3 regions of the Agrobacterium sp. O3.4 genome follow, and region 2 is predicted to be linked to each of the others. Evidence: predicted binding sites of a transcription regulator. Region 2 holds the regulator's gene; each other region holds the start of a gene.
What was found. Region 2 encodes PhoB, which activates phosphate uptake and scavenging genes when phosphate is short. Its sites were predicted from a motif close to TGTCATNNANCTGTCAT; they were not measured.

Region 1: the regulator PhoB is predicted to act here: its motif matches at 1,392-1,408, upstream of M0412_RS21845 (alkaline phosphatase).
Region 3: the regulator PhoB is predicted to act here: its motif matches at 2,357-2,373, upstream of M0412_RS02275 (DUF3419 family protein).

What each region holds. Positions count from the first base shown of each region.
Region 1 covers NZ_JALPZP010000006.1:68,640-74,132, reverse strand. Annotated here, with positions in the region: gene M0412_RS21845 (alkaline phosphatase) at 1-1,341, opposite strand, end outside; gene M0412_RS21840 (TetR/AcrR family transcriptional regulator) at 1,520-2,113, opposite strand; gene M0412_RS21835 (MFS transporter) at 2,235-3,461, shown strand; gene M0412_RS21830 (GntR family transcriptional regulator) at 3,754-4,464, shown strand; gene M0412_RS21825 (ABC transporter ATP-binding protein) at 4,495-5,493, shown strand, end outside.
Region 2 covers NZ_JALPZP010000001.1:2,239,019-2,244,511, reverse strand. Annotated here, with positions in the region: gene pstC (phosphate ABC transporter permease subunit PstC) at 1-1,189, shown strand, start outside; gene pstA (phosphate ABC transporter permease PstA) at 1,186-2,508, shown strand; gene pstB (phosphate ABC transporter ATP-binding protein PstB) at 2,523-3,338, shown strand; gene phoU (phosphate signaling complex protein PhoU) at 3,437-4,162, shown strand; gene phoB (phosphate regulon transcriptional regulator PhoB) at 4,193-4,876, shown strand; gene M0412_RS10900 (GcrA family cell cycle regulator) at 5,177-5,493, opposite strand, start outside.
Region 3 covers NZ_JALPZP010000001.1:484,466-489,958, reverse strand. Annotated here, with positions in the region: gene M0412_RS02290 (pyrophosphate--fructose-6-phosphate 1-phosphotransferase) at 1-263, shown strand, start outside; gene M0412_RS02285 (LysE family translocator) at 315-950, shown strand; gene M0412_RS02280 (transglycosylase SLT domain-containing protein) at 1,076-2,158, shown strand; gene M0412_RS02275 (DUF3419 family protein) at 2,417-3,667, shown strand; gene M0412_RS02270 (class I SAM-dependent methyltransferase) at 3,664-4,380, shown strand; gene M0412_RS02265 (GH25 family lysozyme) at 4,633-5,412, shown strand.

The sequences.
Region 1 (5,493 bases), on a different contig from region 2:
GTCCGTACCGGGCTTGTCATCATCAACGGTGCCGATGATGGAAACGCCGTGGGTATGGTCACCGGTGACGATGATCAGGGTATCAGGGTTCTTGGCCGCAAATTCGCGGGCGACACCGATGGCCTTGTCGAATTCGATCGTATCGACGACAGCGCGATCCCAGTCGAGCGGATGGGACATCTTGTCGACGTTGGCCGCTTCGACCATCAGGAAGAAGCCTTCCGGGTTCTTCGACAGACTGTCGAGCGCAACCTTGGTCATTTCAACCAGACCCGGCTGGTCCGGGAACTTGCCCGTGGTGCCCTTTTTCAGGAACTCGCGGTCAAGCGTGGTATCCATGTTGCCGGTGTGGAACAGGCCAAGGATCTTGCCGGTGTTGGTGCCGGCAGCCGTTGCAAGTTCAGCCTTGCTGGTCGCCAGCGTGTAACCGGCTTCCTTGAACAGGGCGATATAGTCCTTGTCGTCCTTGCGCTTGGAACCGGCAGTCGCCTGCGGCAGGAAGTAGGCGGAACCGCCGCCGAGAAGCACATCCGGCTTCACGTCGAACAGCATGCCGTTAATGTCGGCCTTGTCGCCACGCTTGCGGGTATGGGCAACAACGGCAGCCGGCGTCGCATCCTGCAGTTCGGCGGTGGAGATGATGCCGATCGACTTCTTGGTCTGGCGGCGCAGGGCTTCAGCCAGCGTTTCGACCTTCGGATCGTCAAGCGAAGCCGGAGTACGGTCAGCATAAACGCCGATAGCGTTCACGGCAGTCTTGTGGCCGGTCATGTAGGCCGACATGGTGTTGGCGCTGTCGGTGGCGACGGCGTCGGTGGCGGAGGTGCCGATGAAGGCAACCGGCGGCACGTCATCCATGTTGAGACGACCATTGGCCTTGCCCTCGGTCATGCCCTTGGACATGATACGGGCGGCAGTGCGATGGGCAACCGACAGACCGTCGGCGATCAGGAAGATCACATTCTTGGCCTTCGCCTGGGCAGGCGTGCCATAAACCGTCCAGGTCACGTTCTTGGTCTCGGAACCGGCCGAAACTTCAACCTTGTAGTCACCGGCATTGGCGAGCGTGATGCCGCGCAGGATGACGGCCGAACCAAGAACCTTGTCCTTGTTCTTCTCTTCGGCAACGAACTCGACGTCCTTGCCGAGAACAGCCTTGTAATCCTGGCCATTGACGGTGATCTTGACGTCTTCCGGCTTTACGACGGCGTCGAATTCCGCTTTGAAATCAAACGGTGAACCGGTCAGGATCGTAGCACGATCAAGCGGATAGACCTCGGCAGCCTGAGCGGCGCCGGCAAGAAAGGTCGTAGCGACCAAAGCAGCAACAATTTTGCGCATATTCCCCTCACGAGACATGTGAAAACCACAACCTCTCCTAGACCCGCCATATGACAGTTGGATGACTTGCTGATTGCCATGTCGTGAAAGCTTGCGCTGACGGGGAAGCTGTTAGGCGGCGCTCAACACGCCGCCGCTCTCCCTTCAGTCGAGAGGTGCCCGCCTGAACGGACGCGCATCAGCCTTTGTGAATGCGCAACCCTTCAAGCAAGGTTCGGAAGCTCTCAACCGCCCGTTTGGAAGTCGTCTCAGGATCGTCGGAATTGGCGATCCACTGGGCGGCGCTGCTGCTTGCCGCGTTGATGAAACGGGCACACGCCTCCGGGTCAATATCGGTGATCGTCCCTTCCTGCTTCAGCACATCAAGGCTTCGCGCAACGGCGGAGATACAGCCATTGGCATTTGGCCAGCGGGAGGGATCACCAAGCACGGCCGGTCCATCGCGAAACATGATCCGCTGGATTTCCGGCTCAAGCGCCATGCGGACATAACCGACATTCTCGTCAATGAAACCGTCCCACCGGGTCGCGGCTTTCGACGAGATCTCACAGAGCCTTTTCGTCATCTCCGCGTCGATCTCAGCGACAACCGCCAGCAGCAAGCCCTTTTTATCACCGAAATGGTGATAGAGCGCACCACGGGTCAGCCCCGCCTCGGCGGTGAAGTCGTCCATCGACGCTTCGGCATAACCGATACTGCCAAATGCCTTGCGACCGGCGGACAGCAGCTTTGCCCGTGTCTCGGCAATCATTTCACTGCGGGGTTTGCGCATTTTTTCTCCGTAGTCCACATACATCACGTATATTAGTTGACATACGCGACGTATGCAATTATCTCATTCACATACGCCACGTATGTGTGTGGTAGATACTCCCTGAACAAGGTGCATCCCGATGTCTAATCCATACAGAGAAATTTTTAGGGCTCCGGGCGCGAAGGGCTTTTCCGCTGCCGGCTTCTTTGCCCGCCTGCCAATTGCGATGGCGCCGATCGGCATCGTCGCCATGCTTTCCCAGACCCATGGCGAATATTGGCTTGCCGGCGCCGTCTCGGCAACCTTCGCACTCACCAATGCGGCTGCGGCACCGCAGATCTCCCGCCTGGTGGATCGCAAGGGCCAGAGCAGGGTCCTCATCCCGGCCACCATCATATCGGTCATCGCCTTTGTGGTTCTGATCCTCGCCACGAACCAGAGGTGGCCGGTCTGGACCCTGTTCCTTTCAGCCTTCCTTGCCGCCGCCATGCCCAGCATCCCCGCCATGATGCGGGCCCGCTGGACGGAAATCTTCCGCGACCGGCCAGAGCTGAACACGGCCTTTGCCTTTGAATCCGCCGCCGATGAGCTGGTTTATATTTCCGGCGCATCGCTTTCCGTCGGGCTTGCGGTCTCGCTCTTTCCGGAAGCGGGCATGATGATCAGCACGGCCTCATTGGCGCTCGGCACCTTTGCCTTCCTGCTGCAGCGGTCGACGGAACCCAAGGTGCGCCCGGTGGAAGGCGGCAAACGGCAGCAATCGGCCATACGGCTGCGGCCGGTCCAGATCATCACACTCGCCCTGATCTTCGTGGGCTCGACCTTCGCCACGGCCGAGGTAAGCGCTGTGGCCATCACCAAACAGCTCGGCCAGCCGGAAGCCGCCAGCCTTGTCATCGGTGTCTATGCCATCGGCTCTTTCGTTGTTGGCCTGCTGCTTGGCGCGATCAATCCGAAAATGCCGTTGCAACGGCAATTGCTGATCGCCGTCAGCGTCCTTGCGCTTACCGCCCTGCCGCTTCTCTTTGCCACCACGACCGTTGCCCTGCTCGCCTTTGCGGTTTTCCTTAGCGGCGTTGCAATCTCGCCCATATTCATCACCGCATTCGGCCTTATCGAACGCCGCGTGCCGGAATCGATGCTGACGGAAGGCGTGACCTGGGTGATGACCGGCATCGGTATCGGCATGGCGCTCGGCGCCTTCATCTCCGGCTGGGTCATCGATAATTTCGGCCCCACGAACGGCTTCTGGATGTCCGTTGTTGCCAGCCTTTCGACAGTCGCCATCATTGGCCTCGGTCAGCGCAGCCTTTCCGGAGAGCAGAGACCCTCCGACCCAGCATGTGCGGTACAGCCCGCGGAATAATAACGGCGGCAAAACAGCTGGCATTATCATGCCCGCAAGGCGCTTTTGGCCTTCGCTGAAACTCCCTTCAAAATCAAAACCCTTGCGCCGGAGCGATCAAAAGATCGCTCCGGTTTTTCGGCGTGGCGCTTCCCAACCGATCATTCGCGCTTGACTCTCAAAAACACAATAGATATGTCACTACATAATCTGATATCTCAGTTTGGTAATTGATATGTCTAACGCTCTTGAGTTTCCATCGCTGCCATTGTCCGAACTCGTCACCCCGCGAGACTTGCCGGCTGATGGAAACATGACAAACCGGATCCATGCCCTGCTTCGCAAACTGATTGTCGAAGTGAAGCTGCTTCCCGGGCGTGCACTGTCGGAAAAGGAAATCGCAGCGCTCCTGCATGTCAGCAAGACGCCGGTGCGCGAGGCGATCATTCGCCTTTCCGAAGAAGGTTTCGTAACTGTCGTGCCGCAGGGCGGCACCTATATCTCGCCCATCGACGTGCAGCGTTACATGGAAGCATGCTTCATCCGGTTCAAGCTGGAAGAAGGCGCCGTCATCGAGGCAACCAAGCGGCACTCGCTGGAAGACATCGCCCGTCTGAAAACCTGCATTTCCCAGCAGCGCACCGCTGCCGAGGACGAGGAATTCACGGATTTCTTCCTGCTGGACGAGGAATTTCACCGCACCATCTTCGCCGCAGCCCGCCTTCCCGGCGCCTGGAGCGTCGTCAATCAGGCGAAAGGCGAAATGGACCGGATGCGCCATCTGAAGCGCGTTTTTGCGGTTCGTCGCACTGAAAAGGTGATCGAGGAACACGAAGCGATCGTCAGCGCCATCGAGTCGGGCGATATCGAGGCCGCACGCGAAGCCGTCCAGCGCCATCTCGGATCACTCGAAACCAAGATCGCAGAACTCTCCAAGAACCCGAAGATCTGGACCTTCATCGAGCAGGTCAACACGCGCGTCACGAGGAAGCGCGCCTCACGGGGGTCGAAGACGCCTGACTGAACATTCAAGGCTTTTGAGGAGGGGCCTTTCATGTCTGCAGTTCAAATCAACGACGTCGTCAAGCGCTATGGCGCCCTCGAAGTCGTCCACGGTATCAATCTTTCCATACAGCCGCAGGAATTCGTTGTCCTCGTTGGTCCTTCGGGATGCGGAAAATCCACCACGCTGCGCATGCTCGCCGGACTGGAGGACATCTCGGACGGCACTGTTTCGATGGACGGCCGGGTGGTCAACAAGGTCGCACCGAAAGACCGCGATGTCGCCATGGTATTCCAGAACTATGCGCTCTACCCTCATCTGAGCGTGGCCGAGAACATCGCGTTCGGCCTGCGCGTCAGGGGTGAGAAGCGGGCCGTCGTCGACAAGGCCGTTGCGGAAGCCGCACAGATATTGGGGCTTAGCGAATATCTGGCCCGCAAGCCGGCCGATCTTTCCGGCGGCCAGCGCCAGCGCGTCGCCATGGGCCGCGCCATCGTGCGCCGGCCGAAAATCTTCCTGTTCGACGAACCCCTCTCCAATCTCGATGCCAAGCTGCGCACCCACATGCGCGCCGAAATCAAGCTGCTGCACAAGCGTATGCAGGCCACCAGCATCTATGTCACCCACGACCAGGTGGAGGCGATGACACTTGCCGACCGCATCGTCATCATGAATGGCGGCCATATCGAACAGGTCGGCTCGCCGATGGAGGTTTTTCTCGAGCCGGCAAACACATTTGTCGCAAGTTTCATAGGCTCCCCGCCAATGAACCTTCTGGACGGGACGATCGAAAGCCATGACGGCCGTGTCACCGTTGTCCTGAGCGGCGGCTCCGGGCAGCGCTTCAACATTCCCGATGCCTTCGCGAAGAACGCAACGCAAGGACAGGCCGTCAAGCTCGGTGTGCGGCCGGAAATCATGTCGGTGGAGGCTGGCGATGGCCGTGATGTTCTAAATTGCAGCATCGACCTCGTGGAACCTCTGGGCGCCGAAGCACTGCTGCATGGGAAGGCCGATGGCCAGCCATTCATCGCCAAAGCCGAAACGCTT
Region 2 (5,493 bases):
CATCGCCCGTGGACTTCAGCGCCTGACGGCGGAAGAAACCGCGCAGGCAGATGCGGATACAGCCACGGTAAGGCCGCTTCTGGCATCGAAAGGCGTTGCGATTGCCGGCGATCCCGAGCGTTATATGGTCGATGCGGCCCAGACGCTGAACACGATGACCTCGACAAGCCGCATCGCGATGATCGTCATCGTGCTGGCGGCCGCATTCGCCGGCGCCGCTTATGCGCTGCGTTCGATCGCTCCCCGCTTTCGGGCCCGCAACAAGGTCGAAAGGGTCATTCTCGCATCCCTGCTTGTCGCCTCGTCCATCGCGATCTTGACGACCATCGGTATCGTCCTGTCGATGTTGACGGAAGCCATCCAGTTCTTCACCATGGTTCCGGCACACCAGTTCTTTTTCGGAACCGTGTGGGATCCGCGTTTTGCGGCCGCCGGTGCAACGGACTCGTCCGGCCAGTTCGGCCTCATCCCGCTGCTCGCCGGCACGCTCTATATCGGCTTTGTCGCCATGCTGGTCGCGGTCCCGGTCGGTCTGTTTTCGGCGATTTACATGTCGGAATACGCCTCGCCGCGCCTGCGTTCAGTGGCAAAGCCGCTGCTCGAGGTACTCGCCGGTATTCCCACGATCGTCTACGGCTTCTTCGCGCTGACGACGGTGGGTCCTTTCCTGCGAGACATCTCCACGCAGATCAACGGTCTCGCAACCGGCAACTACGCCAATTTCATCCAGGCGCAGAGCGTCATTACCGCCGGCTTCGTGATGGGCATCATGCTCATTCCCTATGTCTCGTCGCTGTCGGACGATATCATCACCGCCGTGCCGCGTTCGTTGCGCGATGGTTCTCTCGGTCTTGGTGCCACGCGCTCTGAAACCATCAAGAAGGTCATCGTTCCCGCCGCTCTTCCCGGCATCGTCGGCGCCGTGCTGATGACGGCATCGCGTGCGATCGGCGAAACCATGATCGTGGTTCTCGCCGCCGGTGTTGCTGCCCGTCTGCAGATCAACCCGTTCGAACCGATGACCACGGTAACGGTCAAGATCGTCAGCCAGCTGACCGGCGACCTTGAATTCACCTCGCCGCAGACGCTTGTCGCCTTCGCGCTGGGCATCACGCTTTTCGCCATCACGCTTTGCCTGAATATCTACGCGCTTTACATCGTGCGCAAATACCGGGAGCAATATGAATGACCGACATCGTTTCTCCCACAGCCGGCGCTACCGCCGGAAACAACGCCACGCGCCGTGATATCGGCATCAAGCGTCGCTATGCCGCCGAACGCCGCTTCCGTGCCTATGGAATGGCAGCGATTTCCTTCGGCCTGATCTTCCTCTTCCTGCTGCTCTGGTCGGTCGTATCCAAGGGTTACACCGCCTTCCAGCAGACGATGATCACCGTTCCGGTCGAGTTTTCCGAACTGATCATCGATCCGAAGAATGAGCGGGCCGCAAATCCCGCAAAGCTGATGACGGCCAATTATCCCGTTCTCGCCCGCGATGCGGTTGCCAAGGTTCTCGGCGTCGCGCCAACGGACCGCGCCGGTCTTCGCGCCGTCAACGTCATGATCTCCGACAGCGTCCGCACCCAGCTGCGCGACATCGTCGTCGCCGATCCTGCCGTTATCGGCACCACGCGCACCGTCACGCTTCTGGCATCGGGCGATGTGGACAGCGCCTTCAAGGGCCAGGTCGATCTGACGGTGGATGAGGCCAACCGCCGCATCTCGAACCAGCAGCTCGGCTGGATGAACCAGCTCGCCGAAGGTGGCCAGCTTGGCAAACATTTCAACACCGGCATCTTCGTCAACGGCAATTCGAGCCGTCCGGAAGCGGCGGGTGTCGGTGTGGCGCTGATCGGTTCCTTCTACATGATGATGATCGTGCTGGTTCTGTCACTGCCGATCGGTGTCGCAGCTTCCATCTATCTCGAGGAATTCGCGCCGAAGAACCGTTTGACGGACCTTATCGAGGTGAACATCAACAATCTCGCGGCTGTTCCCTCGATCGTTTACGGTTTGCTCGGTCTTTCCGTCTTCATCAACTTCATGGGCTTTCCGCGCTCGGCCTCCCTGGTCGGTGGCCTCGTCCTGACGCTGATGACATTGCCGACGATCATCATTGCCACACGCGCAGCATTGAAGGCCGTGCCGCCGTCGATCCGTGCGGCAGCGCTTGGTCTCGGCGCTTCGAAGATGCAGACGATCTTCCATCACGTCCTGCCGCTTGCCATGCCCGGCATTCTCACCGGCACCATCATCGGCCTTGCCCATGCGCTGGGTGAAACGGCGCCGCTGCTCTTGATCGGCATGGTGGCATTCGTTGCAAATTATCCGACAACGCCAATGGATCCGTCCACGGCTCTGCCGGTACAGATTTACATGTGGGCGAACGAAGCGGAACGTGCCTTTGTCGAACGGACATCCGGCGCTATCATCATCCTGCTTTTGTTCCTCATCGTCATGAATGTTGGCGCAATCCTGTTGCGTCGCCGTTTCGAACGGCGCTGGTAGAGGGAGATTGAGCAATGAACATGTTGTCGGAAGCAGCAGTTGAAAAGGCGCTGGACAAGAAAATGAATGAAGTTTCGTACAAGATGATCGGCAAGGACGTTTCGGTTTATTACGGCGAAAAGCGCGCGCTTTACGACGTGAACCTCAACGTTCGGGAAAATACGGTGACCGCGCTTATCGGCCCCTCGGGCTGCGGCAAGTCGACATTCCTGCGTACCCTGAACCGTATGAACGACACGATCGATGGCTGCCGGGTCACCGGCAAGATCACGCTCGACACCGACGATATCTACGATCAGGCGATCGATGTCGTGGAATTGCGCGCCCGTGTCGGCATGGTGTTCCAGAAGCCGAACCCGTTCCCGAAGACGATTTACGAGAACATCTCCTACGGTCCGCGCATCCACGGTCTGGCCCGTAACAAGGCGGATATGGACCAGATCGTTGAGCAGAGCCTGCAGAAGGCCGGCCTGTGGAACGAGGTCAAGGACCGCCTGCACGAATCCGGCACCGGCCTTTCCGGTGGTCAGCAGCAGCGTCTGTGCATTGCACGCGCGGTTGCCGTCAGCCCGGAAGTGATCCTGATGGATGAACCCTGCTCCGCGCTCGATCCGATCGCAACCGCCAAGGTCGAGGAACTGATCCACGAGCTGCGCGCCAATTTTACGATCGTCATCGTTACGCACTCCATGCAGCAGGCAGCGCGTGTTTCCCAGCGTACGGCCATGTTCCATCTTGGTCATCTTGTCGAAGAAAACGAAACGGACAAGATGTTCACCAATCCGGACGACCAGCGTACGCAGGATTACATCATGGGCCGCTTCGGCTGATTTCCGGCCGGCGCTTTATCGAAACCGAACAAGACTGGTGCCTTTGCCGTGCCCCGCTGGTGTGCACGTGCATGAAGGCCAAGCCGGAGGATTAGACCATGACACAGACAACGACCCATTCGCATATTCTGTCCGCTTATGACGACGAATTGAAGTTCCTGACGCGCCGCATCGCCGAAATGGGCGGTCTGGCCGAGCAGATGTGCGCCGACGCCGTGCGCGCGCTGGTCAATTCCGATGCTGCGCTTGCGCAGAAGGTCATTTCCGACGACGCGATCCTCGACCATTCCGAGCGGGAGATCGGCGACAAGGCCATCGTCACCATCGCCAGACGGCAGCCCGTCGCGGCCGATCTTCGCGAAATCATCGGCACGCTGCGTATTGCTGGCGATCTCGAGCGCGTCGGTGATCTCGGCAAGAACACTGCCAAGCGCGTTATCGCCGTTGCCGGCACCGGCGTGCCGCGCAAGCTCGCCCGCGGTCTCGAACATCTGTCGGAACTGGCGCTGGTGCAGCTCAAGGAAGTGCTCGACGTCTATTCCACCCGTTCCGCCGAGAAGGCCAATGCCATCCGCGAGCGTGACGAAGAAATCGACGCCATGTACACGTCGCTCTTCCGTGAGCTTCTGACCTACATGATGGAAGATCCGCGCAACATCACCACCTGCACGCATCTTCTGTTCTGCGCCAAGAACATCGAGCGTATCGGTGATCATGCGACGAATATCGCTGAGACAATTTATTACATGGCCACTGGCAGCCAGCCGGAGGGCGAGCGTCCGAAGGACGATAGTTCCAACACACTCGGTTCGGTGACCGAATAACAGACAGGCAGAAGCTTGCGGAGTTAGTATATGGTGCCCAAGATTGCAGTTGTGGAAGACGAGGAAGCGTTGAGCGTCCTGCTTCGTTACAATCTCGAGGCTGAGGGATACGACGTCGACACGATACCCCGTGGCGACGAGGCGGAAATCAGGCTGCAGGAACGTATTCCGGATCTTCTCATCCTGGACTGGATGTTGCCCGGTGTTTCCGGCATCGAACTGTGCCGGCGCCTGAGAATGCGGCCCGAAACCGAACGCCTGCCCATCATCATGCTGACGGCGCGCGGTGAAGAAAGCGAGCGGGTACGCGGTCTTGCCACCGGTGCCGACGATTATGTCGTCAAGCCGTTTTCGACGCCGGAACTCATGGCCCGCGTCAAGGCTATGCTGCGCCGGGCCCGCCCGGAGGTTCTTTCGTCGGTGCTGAAATGCGGCGATATAGAACTCGATCGCGAAACCCACCGCGTTCACCGCAAGAGCCGCGAAGTGCGTCTCGGACCGACGGAATTCCGCCTGCTGGAATTCCTGATGACATCTCCGGGTCGGGTGTTCTCTCGCTCGCAGTTGCTGGACGGCGTCTGGGGCCACGATATCTACGTGGATGAGCGCACCGTTGACGTTCACGTCGGACGTCTGCGCAAGGCGCTCAATTTTTCGCACATGCAGGATGTCATCCGCACCGTTCGCGGTGCCGGATATTCGATGGAAGCCTGAGCGAAGCTGAACTGACCAGCTTCAGTCAGCATAACATACGTATAAAGATCAAAAGGCTCGACACCATTGCGGTATCGGGCCTTTTTGATTTTGAACCTTCCCCAAACACGGTGTCTTGACCTTTTGAATGGACAATCGCCTGTCTGTTGGTGCGCGGATTGTGGGCTAGGCGCCATCGGTGATGGAGGAAAAGGCCGAACATTCCGCCGGCGCATTGTTTCCGCAGCCGGTCTGAATTTGTCATAAAAAAACGGGCCCGAAGGCCCGTAGTTTTTGAGTGCTGATTGCGTGCCGCAACACTCAAGCCTTGCGGCGCTCACTGACCGGCTGGTAGGCGAGCTTCGCATGGAACTTGCAATAGGGTGAGGATTCCAGCGCTTCGCAACCGCAGAAGTGGAAATCGTCTTTCAAGGGATCGCCGACCGGCCACTTGCAGGTGCGTTCGGTCAGTTCCGTCAGCGTCAGGCGACGGGAAATCGGCGTCACGACATTTCTGGAAGGAACGTAATCGAGAACCTGCGCGGTTTCGATATCGATCTCTTCGTGAAGAGCGGTTGCTGCATTCGAACGGCTCATGGTCCGGGCCGGTGCCGCGTTGACGCGTGCCGTGAAATTTG
Region 3 (5,493 bases), 1.8 Mb from region 2:
CCATGGTGCAGAAGTCAGGCTATTTCGCCCGCTCCGCGCCGGCCAATGGCGATGATCTGCGCCTCATCCAGGGCATGGTCGATCTCGCCGTCGAAAGCGCGCTCAACAAGGTCTCCGGCGTCACCGGCCATGACGAAGACCAGAACGGCAAATTGCGGACCATCGAGTTTCCGCGTATCAAGGGTGGAAAGCATTTCGACCTTTCTGCAAAATGGTTTACCGAAGTGATGGAACACGTCGGTCAACCGTTCACAGCGGCCTAATTTTACGATAGGCTAATTAATGCGGTGACAGGGAGGGCAAGGAGGAAGAGAATGTCTGGACAGGCCTGGCTGATTTTTTGTGCAGCATGTGCCGTTGTGTTCGCACTTCCCTCCCCACTTGTATTCTCTGTCGCCTCCTATGCCGCCATCCGCGGCAAAAAAACCATCTTCGCCTCCGTCAGCGGCGGGGCGCTCGGCATCGTCACGGCCATGACGATTTCGGCCATTCCGGTGGCCGGTCTGGCTTATCTGCCGCAATCCTTCTTAGGCATAGTACAATGGGCCGGCATCGGCTGGCTGATGCTGTTCCTGTTGTGGACTTTTGCGACACCCGCCGCCCAGGCGGCCAATGCCGATAACGACAATCTGCCGGGCAAATCATGGAGTGGCATTTTCCGCGATTGTTACGCCATTGCCGCGTTGCGCCCGCGTTACTTCACATTCTTTCTGGCGCTGTTGCCGCAATTCATTTCCACCTCCGGTAACGCCGTGGAAACACTGGCGGTGGCGCAGGCCGCAATCCTGCTTCTGGCACTTGCCGTTCTCACCGCACAGGCGCTGTTTGCCGGCTCCACACTGGCGCTGGTGCGCCGCATGTCGGGCGAGAAAAAAATCCGGCCAAAGTACCGCACGCACTTCATTTCCGGCCGCGCCGTCAGCGCCGGTTACAGGCGCATTGCAGCCTGAAAAACCGCGATGCCACGTCCCGGCTTGCCGCTATCCTTACAATAGGTTAATGAAGGCTCGACGGGACACTGCCTGCTTCGCTTGACGCGGGGGTATCGAGAGACAGGCATAACGAAGGCGGCAACATGCGAAATTCGGGCAAATTCCGCGGAAGAAGTGCACTTCTTCTGTCTTCCACCGTGGGTCTGGCATTGGCATTAAGCGGCTGTACCAGCGTCGAATATACCGCGAAGGAAGGTCCGAACGGCCCGAAAATCGCAACAGTCAACCCCGCGACCGCACCCGCCCAGGCATCGACGCAGACGGCGGCAGCCGAAACGGTACCCGGCGCAACAGCCGCCACACCGGCGACCCAGACCGCTGATGCGGCAACCTCTTCCCAGCCTGCAGCACTTCCCACCGCAGTCGCCGTCAAGGGCGGACGCGTGGCCCTGCCGCCGGCCTCTGAAATCGCAGCGGCCGCCGCCATTAGCGCGCAGATGCAGCCGCAGCAGAATGAAGTGGCTCAAGCCGCGGTGATGACATCCGCGCCGACCACGGTCGCGGCTCTCGCACCGACAGGCGTCACTCCGGCAGCAGCCGCGATTGAAACCGCTGGTGCAGCGGCACAGCCGACCATCCACAACGCCGCAGCCGATCTGCCGCAGGTCGTTGCCGTGAAGGGCAGCTTCCCGCCCGCGCCGCCGCCGCCCGGTACGCCCTCCATCGGCACGGAACTGACGGCGGAGCGGAAAGTCATTCCGCTGCCGAAGCCCGACAGCACGGTTCTCGCCTACGCCTCCGGCCCCACAAACGCTGCCCTTGCCGCCATCCGGCAGAACGAAGCGATGACCACGCCGCTCAAAGCGGCACCGGCCGGGCGCGAAAAGCTGAGCGGGCTGATTTCCAAATATGCCGTCATGTATAATGTGCCGGAAGATCTGGTTCACCGCGTGGTGCAGCGTGAAAGCATGTATAATCCCGGCGCCTATAACAGCGGCAACTTCGGCCTGATGCAGATCAGGCACGCCACGGCCCGCTCCATGGGCTTTGATGGCCCTGCCTCCGGTCTGTTCGATGCCGAAACCAACCTAAAATACGCCGTCAAATATCTGAGCGGCGCATGGGTGGTGGCCGATAACAACCGCGACAACGCGGTCCGTCTTTATGCCCGCGGTTATTATTACGATGCCAAGCGCAAGGGCATGCTGCACGTTCTGCGGAAATAATAGCTCCGGCTGCATTGAGAATGCCGTCTGAATTCATTCGGCTTCTCGAGGCCGGCGACAAAAGCGCCTGAAATTTTCTCTCCGTCTTCCTCGGGTCAAGCCCGAGGATGACGTCGTGTGTCACGAGGTTTCGTTGGCAATCTAGACGCCGATGGTTTCCCACAGTCTCTTTGCTTCGTTGCTTTCACCCACAGCCCCTGTCATCAAACTGTAGCGTCACGGCTGTAGACGCCTCTCAATCGACTGAGAGGTGAACATATGACGAGTGCGGCACCCAAGACCGGCTTCAGCAAAAACACGAAACTGAAGTCTGCATTGCTCCAGCACAAGGCACTCTCGAAAAGCGGCCTTTCCGAACGATTCTTCGGAGTTCTTTTTTCCGGTCTCGTTTATCCGCAAATCTGGGAAGACCCGGAAATCGACATGGAAGCGATGGAGCTTGGCGAAGGCCACCGTGTCGTCACCATCGGTTCGGGCGGCTGCAACATGCTGGCCTATCTCTCCCGCAACCCTGCCAGCATCGATGTCGTGGATTTGAACCCGCATCATATTGCCCTCAACAAACTGAAGCTCGCCGCCTTCCGCCACCTGCCTGCCCATCAGGACGTCGTGCGTCACTTCGGCCGCGCCAATACGCGCAGCAACAGCCATGGCTACGATCGCTTCATCGCCGACCATCTCGATGATACGACCAAGGCCTACTGGTCGAAGCGCACCCTCTCCGGCCGCCGCCGGATTTCGGTGTTCGACCGGAACATCTATCGCACCGGCCTGCTCGGCCGTTTCATCGGCGCCGGCCATCTGATGGCGCGCCTGCACGGCGTAAAACTCACCGAAATGGCCAAGACCCGCACGCTGGACGAACAACGCCAGTTTTTCGACAGCAAGGTCGCCCCCCTGTTCGACAAGCCGGTGGTGCGCTGGCTGACGAAGCGCAAAAGCTCGCTGTTCGGCCTCGGTATTCCGCCCCGTCAATATGACGAACTGGCGAGCCTTTCCTCTAACGGCACGGTTGCCGCCGTGCTCAAGGAAAGACTGGAGAAGCTTGCCTGCAACTTCCCGCTCAGTGACAATTATTTCGCCTGGCAGGCCTTTGCGCGCCGTTATCCCGAGCCGCATGAGGGCGCCCTGCCCGCCTATCTGAAGCCGGAATATTACGAGACGATCCGCAACAATACCGCGCGCGTCGCCGTGCACCACGCCACCTATACCGAGCTTCTTTCCAAAAAGCCGGCAAGCGGTGTCGATCGATACATTCTCCTCGACGCGCAGGATTGGATGACAGACGGGCAGCTCAACGAATTGTGGTCACAGATCAGTCGCACCGCCGCTCCCGGCGCACGCGTCATCTTCCGCACCGCTGCCGAAAAGAGCGTTATCGAAGGCCGGCTCTCCACCGACATCCGCAACCAGTGGGTCTATCTCGAAGAGCGGTCGCAAGAGCTGAACGCCATGGATCGATCGGCCATTTACGGCGGTTTCCATATCTACCAGAGGGCTATGGCATGAAAACCATCGGCGAGAATGTGGGCCTTGCAGACAGCGCGCATGCGGGCCTGATGGACCGCATGTATCGCCACCAGCGGCATATCTACGATATGACACGCAAATATTATCTCCTGGGCCGCGACAGGACCATTTCCAGTCTCGATGTGCCCAATGGCGGCACGCTGCTCGAAGTCGGCTGTGGCACCGGCCGTAATCTGCTTTTGGCCAGCCGGAAATTTCCGCAGGCAAAACTCTTCGGCCTCGATATTTCGTCCGAAATGCTGCTGACCGCATCGGAAAACTTTGCCGGCGAGGCCGAGCGTCCCATTCTGCGTGTAGCCGATGCCACCGCCTTCCGCGCCGCTGAATTCGGCCAGCCGGACGGTTTCGATCGCGTCATGATCCCCTATGCACTCTCCATGATACCGGAGTGGGAAAAGGCGATCGAACAGGCGCTCATGGCGCTCAAACCCGGCGGCTCCCTGCATATTGTCGATTTTGGCCAGCAGGAACAATTGCCGAAGTGGTTCCGCAGCCTCCTGCAGGCGTGGCTCACCCGTTTCCACGTCACGCCGCGCGCCAATCTTCGTTATATCATGGCCAATATGGCTGGCCGCTTTGACGGTAATCTTGAATTCGAAGAGATCGCCCGCGGTTACGCATGGCGGGCCGTCATCACGCTTCCGGTCGCCGAAGTGCAGCCGAAAATCAGCCGGATGCTGGCGGACGCCTGATTCTCGAAAGGGATTCCGGCACCTCCGCAAGAGAAGGTGCGGCCCCGCCAACACGACTTCCCCTTTGCAGCACTTTGCCGTTATTCCCGCCGCCGCACCACAAATCGCTTCGAATCCAGCGGCTTGCAAAGCCTAAAAGGGCCGGTGCCCCTTGCCATATCAGTTTGTTTACCATGTTATGGGTAAATCGGGAGATGCGGCGCACCATGTTGCGGCTGCGGGATGGGCAACAACACTTTCATCAGGGTTCCAATGCGGCTGCGTTTATCGGCACTATTGTCGGCTTTGCTATTGATCGGCGGCTGCACGTCCACGAGCTACGACCTGCTTGAAACCGCGTCCGTTTCCAAGCCGAAATTCGCCGATACCGACCCGCAGGATTTCGGCATGAACAACCCGCATCGCCACGAGGTGCACGGTATCGACGTGTCCAAATGGAATGGCGATGTCGACTGGCAGACCGTCCGCAAGTCAGGCGTTTCCTTCGTCTTCATCAAGGCGACGGAAGGATCGGACCGCATCGATCCGAAATTCGGCGACCATTGGCGCAGCGCCGCAGCGGCGGATATCCTCCACGCGCCCTATCACTTCTATTATTTCTGCTCGACGGCCGATGCCCAGGCCGACTGGTTCATTCGCAACGTGCCGAAGGAAGCCGTCACCCTGCCGCCGGTTCTCGACGTCGAATGGAACCCCGCCTCCCCCACCTGCAAGACAAGACCTGCGCCGGGCATCGTGCGTGCCGAGATGCAGCGTTTCCTTGATCGCCTGGAGGCGCATTATGGCAAACGCCCGATCATCTACACGTCGGTCGATTTCCACCGCGACAATCTCGTCGGCCAGTTCAAGAATTACCATTTCTGGGTGCGCTCCGTCGCAGCCCATCCGGCCAAGATCTACGAAGAACGCCAATGGGCCTTCTGGCAATATACGGCAACCGGCGTTGTGCCCGGCGTAAACGGCCCGACCGACATCAATGTTTTTGCCGGCAGCGAGAAAAACTGGCGGAAATGGGTCGCTTCCGCCAAATAAACACGGCCAAGAAGCAACACATTCGAAAAAACCGCGTTCTCTCCTGTCGTCTGGCTGCGAGACCCGTTTTTTTGTCGCAAA